One region of the Leptolyngbya sp. AN02str genome, then DNA from elsewhere that is predicted to be linked to it. Evidence: predicted binding sites of a transcription regulator. Region 1 holds the regulator's gene; each other region holds the start of a gene.
The links. Region 1 encodes NtcA, which controls nitrogen genes in cyanobacteria. Its sites were predicted from a motif close to TTTGTANNNNNNNNTACAAA; they were not measured.

Region 1 (4,618 bases):
CCAACGTACTGTAGCGCTCGTCAACCAGAACCACCCGCAACGGTTCGGGCAGCTCGCTCTCAAGGCGAGTTTTCCAGAGCTTGGCCGTCGTTTGGTCGCCCATCACCAACAGCGAAATGGGGAACTGTTGACGAAGTTGAGAAATTCGAGCGATCGCCAACGTCGAAGGCACCACCTCATAAAACAGCAATTGGCGATCCAACCCCATCACCGCGAGGCCACACTTTAGCCGACCGGGATCAAACCCTAAAATGGCTGGTTGATCTGTCATTCGTTGACCTGTCACACTTCCTCTTCAACCACTGGCTTAAGGTTGCAGCAAACTTTCCGTTTCGGCTGTGCTGAACAGTACACGATCCCCACTGACAGCCAGCAGATCTAGCTGAGCAGGGCCAGCGGTATAAATGGGCTCCATCGCCACCGCTTGAATGCTAACAGGCTGATTGTAGACCCGAATCTGTCGAAAGAAGTTGACCACCGTTTCAGTGCGGCCATCGGCAATCTGCACCACCTCAGCCAGCAGCCCCAACTGGCGTAGGCGGAACTGCGCCGTACCAATGAGCAAGTTGAACTGCTCAACCAACGCTTCATCCGTAAGCCGTCGGGGATCAGCCGTTGCAGAAGCCACCACCTCACCAGTCCGCAGCAGCAGCTCATTGGGAGCCGCCGCCACAAAAACCTGAATGCAGTCCTCGCCTGATAGCACGCAGGGTTCGCCCACTACATAGTTGCCAGCCGACAGAATTCGCACCACATACTCACGCCCGTTTTGCAATTGCTCCACCAATTGCTCCACCTGGGCATTCGTGACCTGAATGACCTGCCCCTCAACAGCATTCATACCAGGCCGCACCCGCTGGGCTGCAAACCGATTGGCCTCAACCAAAAGCTGAATCACCGCTTGGGGTGCTGCCGCCGGAGTCACAACTCGCACGACCCCCGAAGACAAGGTTTGATTGCGCAAAAGGGCGACACTGCCCTGCCGCAAACCCTGAAATTCCCGTTCCAGCACTTGCACTTCTTGCGTAAGGTACTGCTGCTGCGCTTCTAGCTCTCGAAGTTGGGCTTCGCGCTCCGCAATGCGGCGATCGCGCTCCGCAATTTCCTCTTCTCGCTGCAAAATTTGCTGCTGGCGATCGGCCTGCAATTGTCGAATTTCTTCGCGCAGTGAGTTGGCCTGACCCGATACATTACGCAGCACCGCTTGCGCCTGACGGTAGCTGGTTTCAATTTGCTGTAACTGCGATTGGGTGCTACCGAGTTGGTCTTCAGTCACGCGCAACTGACCTTCAATCCGATCCCGCTGCACATTCGCCTCATCTAGCCGACGGTTAATGCTCGACAGCCGCCGCTGAGCCTCTTGCTGCTCATCCAGTGCAACATCAAGCTCGCGCTGAATGGTTTCCCGTTCACCCTGCGCCTCCCCTAGCTCAATTCGAGCATTGGCCAGATCATCTTGAATGCTCTCTAGCTCAAACACCCCAGTACGCAAGCGATCATCAATTGCAAACAAAATGCCAAACGTGACCGCAGAAATCAAAATCCCGGTCATGATCGTGATTAAGGTGGCAGTTTGCCGGGGACGCAGCCGAAACAAGCTCAGCCGTGCTTTACCAACTCGCATTCCCAGGCGATCGCCAACGGTTGCAATCACCCCTCCCAACACCAAAATCGCCAAAATTAAGACCAGCCCTGTGGTCATCGTCAGCTACGCAGAACTCAGATACAGCCTACTGCATTCTGATAAGAGATTTCAGGAAACGCGCAAACTCTTGCCACACCATTCAACCTGCGGCCCGCGTCGTCTTACTGTCAATCTCCTACCATCAAGCAGCCTCACCCCTAGAAATTGAGTCTCCTCCATTTCCAGTGTGACATTTACGGATCAGCCTATGAGCCAAAATTTGCGAAAAATGAGGATTTTCAGCTTTTTTGCCATCTCACCCATTCATTTAGCCAACCGCGCCCTACGTAAACTGCTGACTTAGCGCAACCGGGTTGTAAACCGTGATCTTCTTTTTGTGAATGGAAATCATATTGTCCGTTCGCAGGTCGCCCAGCAACCGTGTCACCGTCACCCGAGTCGAGCCAATCGCCTCAGCGATCGCTTGATGAGACAGCTTCAGGTCGATCATAATGCCATCCGACGTGGGCACCCCAAAGTCACGACACAAAATCAGCAAAAAGCTCACCAGCCGCGATCCCATATCCCGATGGGCCAACGTTTCAATCATCATCTCAGTTTGCAAAATGCGCGATGACAGACCCTTCAGCATCAACATGCTCAAGTCGGGATTATCCTTCAGCGCCTTTTCCACCTGCTCAATCGGAATCGACAGCAGCTCTACCGGAGTAAACGCCACCGCATGGTAAAAGCGATCGGCCCGTTGCCCTGTAATGAGCGACAGCACCCCAAACACACTGTTCTCTCGCAGCAGCGCCACCGTAATTTCTTCGCCCGCCTCGTACACCCGCGACAGCTTCACCGCTCCCTTCAGCAAAAAGTAAACCCGTTCCGCAGGGTCGCCCGGAAAGAAAATGGTTTTGCCTCGTTCAAACGCCTCCACCATTGGCGGAAACACGCCACCGCTCAACTGTCGGAAAACATCTGCCAACGGCTTATCTTGTGTCGCCACCATACCCCTCGCCTTCTCGGACCCTGTGAGAGTAGTCTTTTTATTAACCAGAAATCAGCCTACGCTTAAGAACAACTACACCATCGAATTGTGCCTAAGTGAGGAAATTTTGACTTTAGAACACTTAAACTAACTTTAGAAGAGTTTTTTGTATCCGATACTACACTTGATTCCTTCAGGAAGCCTGCATGAATACCAGATTTAGCGAAATCGCTCTTGACAAGAGATGCTGCAGACCGTTTTGTGGGCTTTGTCTATCAGGGTATAGCAAGCTACGGTAAATGCGTCATCTTTCGAGATTAGGGTTAGCGGATCGTGGCATTCCAATTCTCATCCAACCACATGAACTGCCACCCAACCCCTACTTTTAGATCCCCTTTTTCAGTATTCTTAATTCGCTGGCACATCTAAAAGCCCAAAAAAATTCATACCCTCCTAACGCCAATGCTGAATTTAACTGGAAAAAATGCCCTCGTTACCGGAATTGCCAACAATCGCTCCATCGCTTGGGGCATTGCACAGCAGCTTCAGGCGGCCGGTGCCAACCTGGGCATTACCTACCTGCCCGACGACAAAGGCAAGATGGAGAAAAAGGTTGCCGATTTGGTTGAACCGTTGCAGCCCAGCCTATTCTTGCCGTTGGATGTGCAAAACGATGGGCAGGTCGAGAGCACCTTTAATACCGTGCGCGACAAGTGGGGCAAGGTTGATATCCTGATTCACTGTTTGGCCTTTGCCAATCGCGATGATTTGAGTGGCGACTTTAGTAACGTATCGCGCGAAGGCTTTGATCTCGCGCTAAATGTCAGCGCTTATTCACTGGTGCAGCTCGCACGTGCAGCCAAGCCGCTCATGACCGAGGGCGGCTCTATTGTGACGCTTACGTACTTGGGTGGGGTGCGGGTGGTGCCCAACTACAATGTAATGGGCGTTGCTAAAGCGGCATTGGAAATGAATGTGCGCTATCTAGCCGCAGAAATGGGGCCAATCAATGTTCGGGTGAATGGAATTTCGGCTGGCCCGATTCGGACGCTAGCCTCCTCTGCTGTGGGTGGCATTCTAGACATGATTCATCATGTGGAAGAGGTGGCACCGTTGCGCCGTACGGTAACGCAAACAGAAGTGGGCAATGCGGCAGCGTTTCTGTGTAGCGATTTGTCGAGCGGCATCACAGGTCAAATTCTATATGTGGATGCGGGCTACGAAATTATGGGCATGTAGGCCTGCCCTGAAGAGGGGGATACAGGGCGCGCGCTGTATCCCTCACGCACACCTTTCATGCACAACCTCGTCATGCACAAACTGCCATAATAGATAGAGCAAATTGGGTTTGATGGTTGGCTCAGCCAAGTGCTCAATGACTGAGTTCTTTTCTTGGGTCAATTGGTTGAGCGAGTCTGCACGTTGATCCCTTGCTTGTTTCTTGTTGACGTCCTCTGTTGCGAAATCCCAGTCTTATGCAAACCCGCGATCCCATCACAACACCGACCGCTTCCGACGTTCCTGTTGTTTCGACAGGTCGCACAGCATCGGTCAGTCGCAAAACCAAAGAGACCGACGTTCAGGTGAGCCTCAACTTAGATGGGCAGGGGCAGTGTCGTGCAGAAACGGGAGTTCCTTTTTTGGATCACATGCTGGATCAGATTTCCTCGCATGGATTGATTGATCTTGATGTGCATGCAACCGGAGACATCCACATCGATGACCACCACACCAACGAAGACGTGGGCATTACGCTCGGTATGGCTTTGGCAAAAGCCGTGGGCGATCGCAAAGGCATTACCCGATTTGGGCACTTTGTCGCTCCACTCGATGAAGCATTGGTGCAAGTCTCCCTGGATTTTTCAGGCCGTCCCCATCTCAGCTATGGGTTGCAAATTCCGACGCAGCGAGTTGGTACCTACGACACTCAGCTCGTGCGTGAGTTCTTTGTCGCTGTGGTCAACCACGCGCAAATTACTCTCCATATTCGCCAGCTCGAC
Region 2 (4,618 bases), on a different contig from region 1:
CGATCGCGTCCCAATATTCCCTCAGGCAAGCCCCACCCTGCCGAGCTGGCCATGCAAGATCAGTTAGCCGCACGGTTGCCGCAAGGGCGATCGCGCACGGGTACAGTGCTGCCGGGTGCGTGGCTGTGGGCTGCCGGAGTCGATCGCCCAGCTCTAGAAGCGCAGTGGAGTAGTTTTAGCGCTGGATTGCTAACCTACACCCTAACCCAATACCTCTGGCAAGAAACGGCTGGAAAGTCGCTGCAAGTTATCTTTCCGTCGTTGGTTGAGCGAGTTCAGTATTTAACGACCGGTCGACAGCAGCCGATGCTAGCGATCGCCGCAAAGGGAAAAGAACCGTCGGCTTATACCTCGACTCCAGATGCGATCGCCGCCGATGGAGTCGTGACTGGCGTGGATTCCGATGGCTCGCTTCAGCTATGGATGGGTGGCTTGTCTGCCCTGGCATTGGAGAGTTATTCCCCTCCGGCGGGGCTAACGCTAATTCCACACAATTTGCCCTTACAGGTGCGCTCCAAGGATGGCTTGCGCATACGAGCCAGCTTACCCACCGAAATCGAACTCGATCCAGTCACGCTGATTGGCCAACCTGTTCAGGAGCGAATGCGATTCGTACCCCGAACCGCTGGTTTGACCGTTGCGTTAGACAACCGGTTAGAACGAATTGAACGGGTTGATGCGACTAGCGCCTTTTCGGCAGTCAAAGTGGCAACGGTTTCCGTGGGTGAGCAATCGGCCGACTTTTTGTTTGGCAAGCCGCGGATTCAGGCCCAAACCCTAACGGCCTCGCTGGCAGACGCAACCATTGAACCGCTGCTGCCTCCTCCCGCAGAGAAAATACCGGACAGGGCTGGATTTGGCCTGTTTTATCCCTCCCGCCGGGCGGTACCGGGAACCCTCGTTAAAACAGAAGAAGCCGTCAAAGCGGCCGTGACTCGCTTAACACCGATGCTGCGATCGCTGCAAGCGTTGAAATTGCTCCGGTTGACCTGCAATACATCCACTTCGAAACTGCAAATTCGGGTTGGACTAGAAACGGTAGGGGCCAATGCTAAACTGCTCGCTCAGCAAGAAACGATCCGAACGCTGAGCCAAGATCGCAAAGCTGGCTCTCAAATGACCATGGCGGATCGCATTGTTAGCCTACCCAAAGAGACGGCAACCCATTTTCGGGTACAGAATTTTGGCGATCGCCTTGTTCATGTTCTGCTGGTAAACCTGAGTACCACTGGCTCTACCATTTCGCTACATCCATTGCACTATCAGCCCAATCCTCAAGCGATCGCTCAACTGGCGATCGCCCCTGGTGAAGTATTACTCGCGCCATTGACCGCACAGCCCATCGAACTCGCAGAAACCTTCTTGTTCTTCAACCATGCGCCGTTTGCTCAAACTGGGGCAATTGCCCTTCCGCAAACACCGAGCACCAGTGCAGGCAGCGATTTGGATCTAGCACAGGCAATTTTGCAAGATCTTCAGGCAGCGAGCCCTGAGGCTGAACTGACATCCTCTCCCGATTTTGCAGCGTTGGATGTTCATCACTGGGCAACCTTTAATTTTCTCTACACCTTGGAACCAGTCTGATTCGAGCTTCAAAAAACCAGTCGTGCAGGCAGTCTGGAGGTCTATTGATGCACGTGATGCACGTCAGGCAGAATCGTTGCTTTATCGTTGCGTTAGAGCTGGAACCGATATTTTGCGGGCTGATAAATAACGCATCGTTTTCCTGTATCAGTTCCATTTGAACAAACTCTGAATAAGCCCACAGTGAAACAATCCCATTAAAAAAATTGGGAAAGTAAGGAGCGTTGTCCCCAAAAAAAGAGGCGCATCTCCCTTGCGCCTCCTGTGTCACCGCATCGACTGTCTAGACAGGCTCCACGCGAGTGGATCTCCTTCGCTCCGCAACTCAAACTTTTAACTTGGGGACTCAGGGCTTACACACCTTATTCAGCAGGGTCAGGGGTTTCAACAATGTCCTATGAAGAACTTGGATCACAACCCATACCGCAACTGTGCAAGACCTGACATTCATGAACTAGGCTGAAAAAGCCTGATCGCCCATTTCTTGCTGTAGCTGGCGAACGAGCATTTCATCGCCCCGCTGCTGCGCAACTTCCAACCGATGTTGCAAACGACGCTGAATGTTTTGCTGATGAATTTGCTCAACCTCTTGCATAACTGCCTGACGAGCATTCATCTTCAGAGAGGTAGCCTCGGAGCGAGAAACCGTGTGAATGGCTCCCGATTCTGTAGTTTCGTAATGCACACCGCGATAGCTCAAGCTACGGGGTGGCTGAGGAACCGGAATATGGCGAGGATACGAGAAATGGAACCCTTGGCCGCGGTATTTGCCAAATACATCGGTTTCTGCAAGATTGGTCTCTACAGGCTCGTATTCGTAACCGTTACCGCGATAGGTTAATCTCATAAACGCCTCCAAAAAAGTTGTTGTCCCACGGTGGGATGAGGCCGTCTACTTTCGCGAAGGAAAGAGCCGCATCGCTTCGGGATGGTGAAAGAAAGACGTAGATAAAATAATTCTTCGGCTTCTTTCTGTATTCTATTTTACTATTTTGTTCATTGTCTCTCAATTTAAGCAAACTTAAATCTTGGGAAACATTTGTTTAAGTTTTCTCAGATTGATGCGATCGCCATCATCGACAACGCACTCTGTTTCAAACCATAGGTGGATTCCAACGTTTGGCTAAAGATAAGCAAAAGCGATGCAAGACAGAGAATTGCTTGGAAAATTAAAGATAGACCTGACTCAGAATGACGCGGAGCCGATCGTAGTCATCCTTTAAAATCAGGTTGAGCATACGACCTGCCTCAACAAGCCAGTGGCGATCGCCCTTGCGAAGTTGGTAGATTTCGCGCATAGCGGCGGCGGTTAGGGCATCGACGGGGGCACCACTCAATTGCAAGAGCGATCGCAAAAAATCAAGATTCTCGCTAAAGTGCAGCACTTCGTCGGAGCTACATACATGAACGGCCTGGTGAATTTGAGGCGGACGCGGCGGTAAGTGCTGATAGATTTGCCCTGTTAGGCTATTGCTGCTGTGGTTGCCCCGTATGTATGGCTGAAAGCCCACAATTGCCGCACGAAATTCGGTCTTGAGCATGGCAAAAATTTGTGGCTGTTGCTCTCTTAGCTCTTGCAACGATAGTCCTAGGGCTCGTGCCCGATGCACCGAGTCAATGGGGCTGGTGGTTACGTGGTACACCAGCGCATAGATTTGGTGCCCCGATTCATCATCAAAAGACTTGACCCAGCTACCAAACGGCGGCATGGTGGCAAAGTTCAAGTCTTCGGGCTCAAGGCACTGGGCTAAAAATTCGGTAGTTGAGGTTTCGATCACCTCGGCAATGTGATGGGGCGATCGATTTTGAGACGGAACACCACTCAGGGGAAGGCGCATCGCAACACTCTAGAACATGTGCACCAGTTCCTAAAAGTGTATCGAGTTTTGGCTGATGCGCAACGGGCGAGATCGGAAAATGACGATTTTTTTAGCTGTCGGCTGATGCGTTCTGGGAATCCACACCAAAGGGGGTTTGGGGCAATTGCCCCAAACCCCCTTTGGTTCATGAACTAGGAAAACCCTCAAGCTTGTGGAGCTAACAGGTGATGCCAATTACTTACCTTTTTTGCGGCCAGCGGTGGCATCGACTGCTTCCAGCTCCGAAAGCCGGAAGGTCACGAGCTTATCCCAATTGCCGCCTTCAAATAAGACAGCAGCTTTGCCATCGCTGATGCGCTGCACCAAGCCCTGAAATTTATAGTAGGTATCGTTTTCGTTGATGACTTGAACTGCCGATCCTGGAAGAATCATAGTGCTTGCTTGAACTCTCTTGTGTGGAACCGAATTGGGTGGAATTGCTTTCTTTGGTTATACCGTTGTGGTGGCGGCATATCAAGCGATCGCCCATTGATTAAAACTTGAGACGATGGCGAAAATTACAAATAGACTCAACCAGCCCCAGCGCAATAAAGTTTGTGAGCAGTGCCGATCGTCCATAGCTGAGCCAGGGCAGCGGAATTCCAGTCACTGGAGCCAGTCCAATCGTCATGCTGATGTTCACCAAGGCCTGAAATACAATCATTGACAGAACGCCAAACGCCAGCAGAGAGCCAAAGTTGTCTTTCGCATTCTGAGCGATAATCAGCAGCCGGAAGCAAATGAGCCAAAACAGCACCAGTACGGCAAGGCAACCCATAAAGCCAAGCTCTTCCCCAATGGCTGTAAAGATGAAGTCGGTATGCTGCTCGGGAATGAATCGAAGCTGAGTTTGGGTGCCCTGGTTGAGCCCCTGTCCCCACAAACCACCAGCCCCAATGGCAATGCGCGATTGAATGAGGTGGTATCCGGCCCCGAGGGGATCTTGGTCGGGATCGATAAACATTGAGATGCGGGCCTTTTGGTATGGGGCCAGCGCATCCCACAAAAAGTTACCCAGCCCCCCCGACAGCAGATTGACAACTCCAGCGGTGATCGCTCCTGCGTATCGCCAAGGCAGTGTGCGCCAACCAATGTAAATCATCAGGCTGGTCCATACAAACCAGGCGGGTAGGTATACCACAAACAAAATCGCAGAGACCAGCGGCGAAATCATG
Region 3 (4,618 bases), on a different contig from region 1:
GTGAGGTAAGCGACCCGCGAGTAACCAATCGCAAATCCCAAAAATACACCCGTCACGAGCGCTAGCCCAAAACCAATTAGGGTGGTGTTCAGCGTGGTAATCGCATTGCGGGTAACCACTGGCCCCCACTGAGCCAGTTCAGCAAAGATGGCAGACGGTGCAGGCAACACAAACGTGGGAATGGAAAACAGTCGTACTGCCAACTCCCACCCGATCAGCAACAACACCGTCGTTATCAGCGGGAACAGATAGGACGAGTGCTTGGACTTGAGAATATCTTTGAGCGTTAGCATAGGTTGATGGATGAGTGAAGAGTTGAGCAGAGGCTAGCAAGTTCGATACGAGCATAGATCGATACTCAAGATGAACAAGCAATGGATATGTTTCATCCAATGAAAGCGAGAAATATCGATGCGATCGCCCTTAACCAACACAGAATCCAGAAAAGGCACAGTCTTCACCTCAAAGCGTAGATAGATATTGGTGAAGATTTGCGAAGCACCATAAGTTGTGCTGCTAGTTGCGTTGAATATGGCGACGCAGCTCGGTATACATTTGGTGGAATTCCTCTGAGAAGCACATATCGAGGGTGCGGGGACGAGGCAAGTTGACCTCAATCCGATGCACAATCTGGCTGGGCCTTGGCCCCATCACATACACCGTATCTGATAGAAATAGGGCTTCTCGCAAATCGTGAGTCACCAACACACTGGTACATTGGGTGCGAGCCCACAGCCGCTGCAACATATCCCACATTTCCTCACGGGTAAATGCATCGAGTGCGGCAAACGGTTCATCCAGTAGCAAAATCTCGGGTTGATGGATGAGGGCGCGACAGAGCGAAGCTCGCTGCCGCATCCCCCCAGAGAGCTGCCAGGGATAGTGAGTTTGAAAATCCTGCAAGCCCACCGTAGACAGCAGTTCCCGAGCTTTTGCCAAGTACAGCGCTTTTTGCGATCGCAACTGATGCTTGTGAGGCGGCACAATCTCCAGCGGCAGCAAGACATTTCTCAACGTGTTGCGCCAGGGAAGCAAGACGGGGTTTTGAAAGGCAATCCCAACGTTTTTCAGCGGTTTTTTGATAGGGTCTCCATAAAATGAGACCTCACCCAACGTCGCTGGATTGAGTCCCGAAATCATGCGTAAAAGCGAGGTTTTGCCGCAGCCGCTTGATCCAACAATCGACACAAACTCAGAAGGCCGAATGGTAAAGTCCACCTGGTCGATCACCCGCATCGGGCGACCAGCAGATAGATATTCGAGGCCGACTTTTTTGAACTCTAAAACGGGAGTAACATCCGTGGGGCGAGCCGTAACGAGAGGAGCAGACTCAGGCATAGACAAATCCTTTTGCTTTAACAACTGCTTTGGGATGGAGACCGTGTGCCCTAGGGGAGCGATCGCTCTGCTGCATCCGGTAAGTACTGGGCGTCAAAAATCTCATTCGCGGCTGGAGTTCGCGCTAGCCCAAAGCCGCTCACCACCAGATCAATCGTGCGCTCGAAGCGCTGTGGATCGACGGCTCCCCATCCGTTTTGAGTCACCTCTGGCGATAGGAACAATGTGTCGATGGCAATTTGCAGGCGTTCCCGCTCCAAGTCTTTTTCAAAGAGATCATCAAACTCGGCCATGATGTCGATCGCCTCATCGGGATTGCTCAGCGTATCCTGGAGGCCACGCGCCAATGCTCGCAAAAATCCTCGCACCGCCTCCGGGTTATTCTCTAAATAAGAAGCAGAAACGATGACCGCATTTCCGTATAAATCGAGACCATAATCTGTGAACCGAAAAATATTTAGGCGTTCAGGAGGATAGCCTGCTTCCTTTAAATTAGGCAGCGCCGAAATGGTGAAGGGGGCGATCGCATCAATTTCTTTTGTTAGAAGCAGCGTTTGCTGAAGCTTCGATTCGATGGCCGGTAGCTCCACCTGCGCCTCGTCAAATCCAACCGTTTGAGCAAACAGGGGCAAAAGGCGTCGAGTGGCGCTGCCGGCAGGAATTCCCAACTTTTTGCCTTCTAGTTGTTTAGGATCTGTAATGCCGCTTTCGTCGAGCGTCATCACCGCCATAGGCGATTGGTTGTAATAGATGGCAACGGCTCGCACAGGCGTTTCTGGATTGTTGACATTAAACTCCATCAAGCTATTAATATCGCCAAACCCCATATCAAAGGCACCTGAAGCAACTTTGGTAATGGCATCGGCAGAGCCTGTTCCGGGTTCAAAGGCAACATCAACGCCCTCTTCTGCAAAGTAGCCCTTTTCAATTGCCACTCCGATTGGGGCATGAACCCCCTGCACCGCCCAGTCTAGAGTAAAGCGAACCGTGGCACTATTAGACGTGCTTGTTGCTTCAGCACTGGTTGGCTCAGAGGGTGCTTGGGGGCTGGTGCAGGCTTTGAGCATGAGGACTGTGGCGATCGCGGCCACAGCTTGTACCAAAAACGTACGACGACGAAACATGACCATAATTACCATTTCTCCTTAAAATTCGGTTGACTCGGTATTGCAGCTCGCAGTTTCAAGGCGTGCAGTGCCGACTTTGAACACCGCAACTATTCACACTGCGCACAAGGATGAACCTTAAAAAATGAAACGCTGACCTAACGCTGATTTAGCGACCCAATTTGACTGGTTGGTTGACTCGGGGTTTGATTTGCAATGTTTGACTGTCGGGTGTTCCGCCAATTTGATGAACTCCGATCGATAAATTGTTCAGACGCCGAGTTGTGGTTGAGTTGTCGAGCCAATAACAAAGTGTTCCGGTAACAGAGTGTTCAGATAACAAAGTGTTCAGAAACGGTTCAGCAATGGGCAACCCACCTAAATCCAAAAGAGACCAGGAAGATTCAACCCTACAGAAATATTGAAGACTCTCGCTTAAAGTCTATCCAGATAAGCGATTCAACAAATCATATATGATATATAATCCTAAGAGCTTGAGTGGGAATGAACTGTATTGCGTGCTACTAAACAGGCTCTATTCCCGATCGAAATCAAGAATTTGGAGATTCGACGTTGAATTTTATGATTGGCTAAGTAGATACCAAAATGAACGCTGCGATCGCGCAAGAGTTCGGGTTTGTAGAATTTGGTGCGAATGAAATCGCACATGGCATTTCATCAGCATTGATATGCCGAAATTAACCATTACATTTCAAAAAATGAGGATATTGGAGTGACTCATCATGTGTTGAATGCAACCTGTGAAACGGTTCATTTTGGCGGCTTTTCATCTGCGCTGCCGCCCGCGATTGTGGTGCAGTCGAGCGATCGCATTACCGTAGAAACCTATACCGGATATCAACTGTATGAGCAGGCTCCGGCGCAATTTTTGCCCCCCGGCTTAATCGACATTTGCCAACATCTGCCGCGTGATCGTCACGTCAGCAGTGGTCCACACTTGCTAACAGGGCCAATCTACATTGACCAAGCCCAACCCGGAGACGTGCTGGAAGTTTATCTAGAGCAAATCGTGCCCAGCGTTCCTATGGCATTTAACCTTATTCGTGAGGGGGCGGGGGCATTACCCAAGCGTTTTTGTCAAACCCGGGTACGATTTATAGAGCTTGATTTAGAGCGCCAAGTGCTGGAGTTTCCCTCAGGCAGCGGCATTCAGGTACCGTTGCAACCCTTTTTTGGAGTGATTGGGGTAGCCACCCAGGACACAAACCGCAATTCAATTCCACCAGGAGACTACGGCGGCAATATGGATAGTCGCCATTTGCAGGCTGGCTCTCGGCTATGGCTGCCCGTTTATCTGCCGGGTGCGCTGTTGTCGATTGGGGATGGGCACAGTGCCCAGGGGGATGGCGAAGTCAGCCTGACCGCTGTGGAAACGTCAATGAACGGCACAATTCAAGTTTGGGTGCGATCGCACATTCCCCAGGCATTGTTACCCCTAGTCGAAACACCAGACTACTGGATGACCATGGGCTTTGCCCCCAGTCTGGATGAGGCGTGTGAGCAAGCATTAACCAAAATGATCCTGCTGTTGGAAACCTATTTGGGATTAGATGCAGAAGATGCTTATGTGTTGTGCAGTATCGCGGTACATTTTCACATTACGCAGGTCGCCAATGCACCCCGGCGCGGAGTCCATGCGCTCCTGCCCAAATCGTTATTACCCAAAGCGATCGCATTATAAGACCGCACTTCAACACGGTTATGGAAAAGGGGCTGAGCCTCTTCTTCTCAACCGTTCCCCTAGCGAGCACAGCCCTCTTGCTTAGGAACGAAGGTCAACTCGTCGAGCAATAACCGCCACTGGCCCCCCGCCGGGCGGCCCCTGATGTTCGCTACCGCCAGACACATACACCATTGGATCTTGAATCACGGAAGCCACCACCGCTCCCACCACCGCGCGGGCCATGCGCGTATGGCTAATATCTGAATCATCTAGCATCGTATGCCGTCTATTCAAAATATATCCCGATGGATCTGCCTCTGCTTTCGCAAAAATGTTCACGATTTGATCCACAGGTTGTTCCACCTGGGCGATCGCTCGATGAATCGCTTGAGTATCCAAGGCATGCTGCATCACGCTGTGACCAATTACATAGGCGCTCGTGGAAGTTGGCGCATTGCCTAAAACCAAAATTTCGCAATTGCGCAGCTCC

Region 2: pirA (arginine synthesis PII-interacting regulator PirA) is a predicted target of NtcA. The motif match lies at 2,556-2,575, and genes of this name have one in related genera.
Region 3: ACQ4M4_RS05590 (acetamidase/formamidase family protein) is a predicted target of NtcA. The motif match lies at 3,081-3,100, and genes of this name have one in related genera.

Annotation. Positions count from the first base shown of each region.
Region 1 is NZ_JBNXVR010000002.1:250,160-254,777, forward strand. Features, by position in the region: gene ACQ4M4_RS02835 (resolvase) at 1-271, opposite strand, end outside; gene ACQ4M4_RS02840 (DUF3084 domain-containing protein) at 308-1,702, opposite strand; gene ntcA (global nitrogen regulator NtcA) at 1,968-2,639, opposite strand; gene fabI (enoyl-ACP reductase FabI) at 3,081-3,857, shown strand; gene hisB (imidazoleglycerol-phosphate dehydratase HisB) at 4,094-4,618, shown strand, end outside.
Region 2 is NZ_JBNXVR010000021.1:4,099-8,716, forward strand. Features, by position in the region: gene ACQ4M4_RS16300 (caspase family protein) at 1-1,584, shown strand, start outside; gene pirA (arginine synthesis PII-interacting regulator PirA) at 2,039-2,431, opposite strand; gene ACQ4M4_RS16310 (HAS-barrel domain-containing protein) at 2,754-3,422, opposite strand; gene ACQ4M4_RS16315 (NAD(P)H dehydrogenase subunit NdhS) at 3,639-3,836, opposite strand; gene rodA (rod shape-determining protein RodA) at 3,937-4,618, opposite strand, start outside.
Region 3 is NZ_JBNXVR010000005.1:118,422-123,039, reverse strand. Features, by position in the region: gene ACQ4M4_RS05605 (ABC transporter permease) at 1-293, opposite strand, end outside; gene ACQ4M4_RS05600 (ABC transporter ATP-binding protein) at 517-1,338, opposite strand; gene ACQ4M4_RS05595 (ABC transporter substrate-binding protein) at 1,389-2,468, opposite strand; gene ACQ4M4_RS05590 (acetamidase/formamidase family protein) at 3,178-4,146, shown strand; gene ACQ4M4_RS05585 (ring-opening amidohydrolase) at 4,228-4,618, opposite strand, start outside.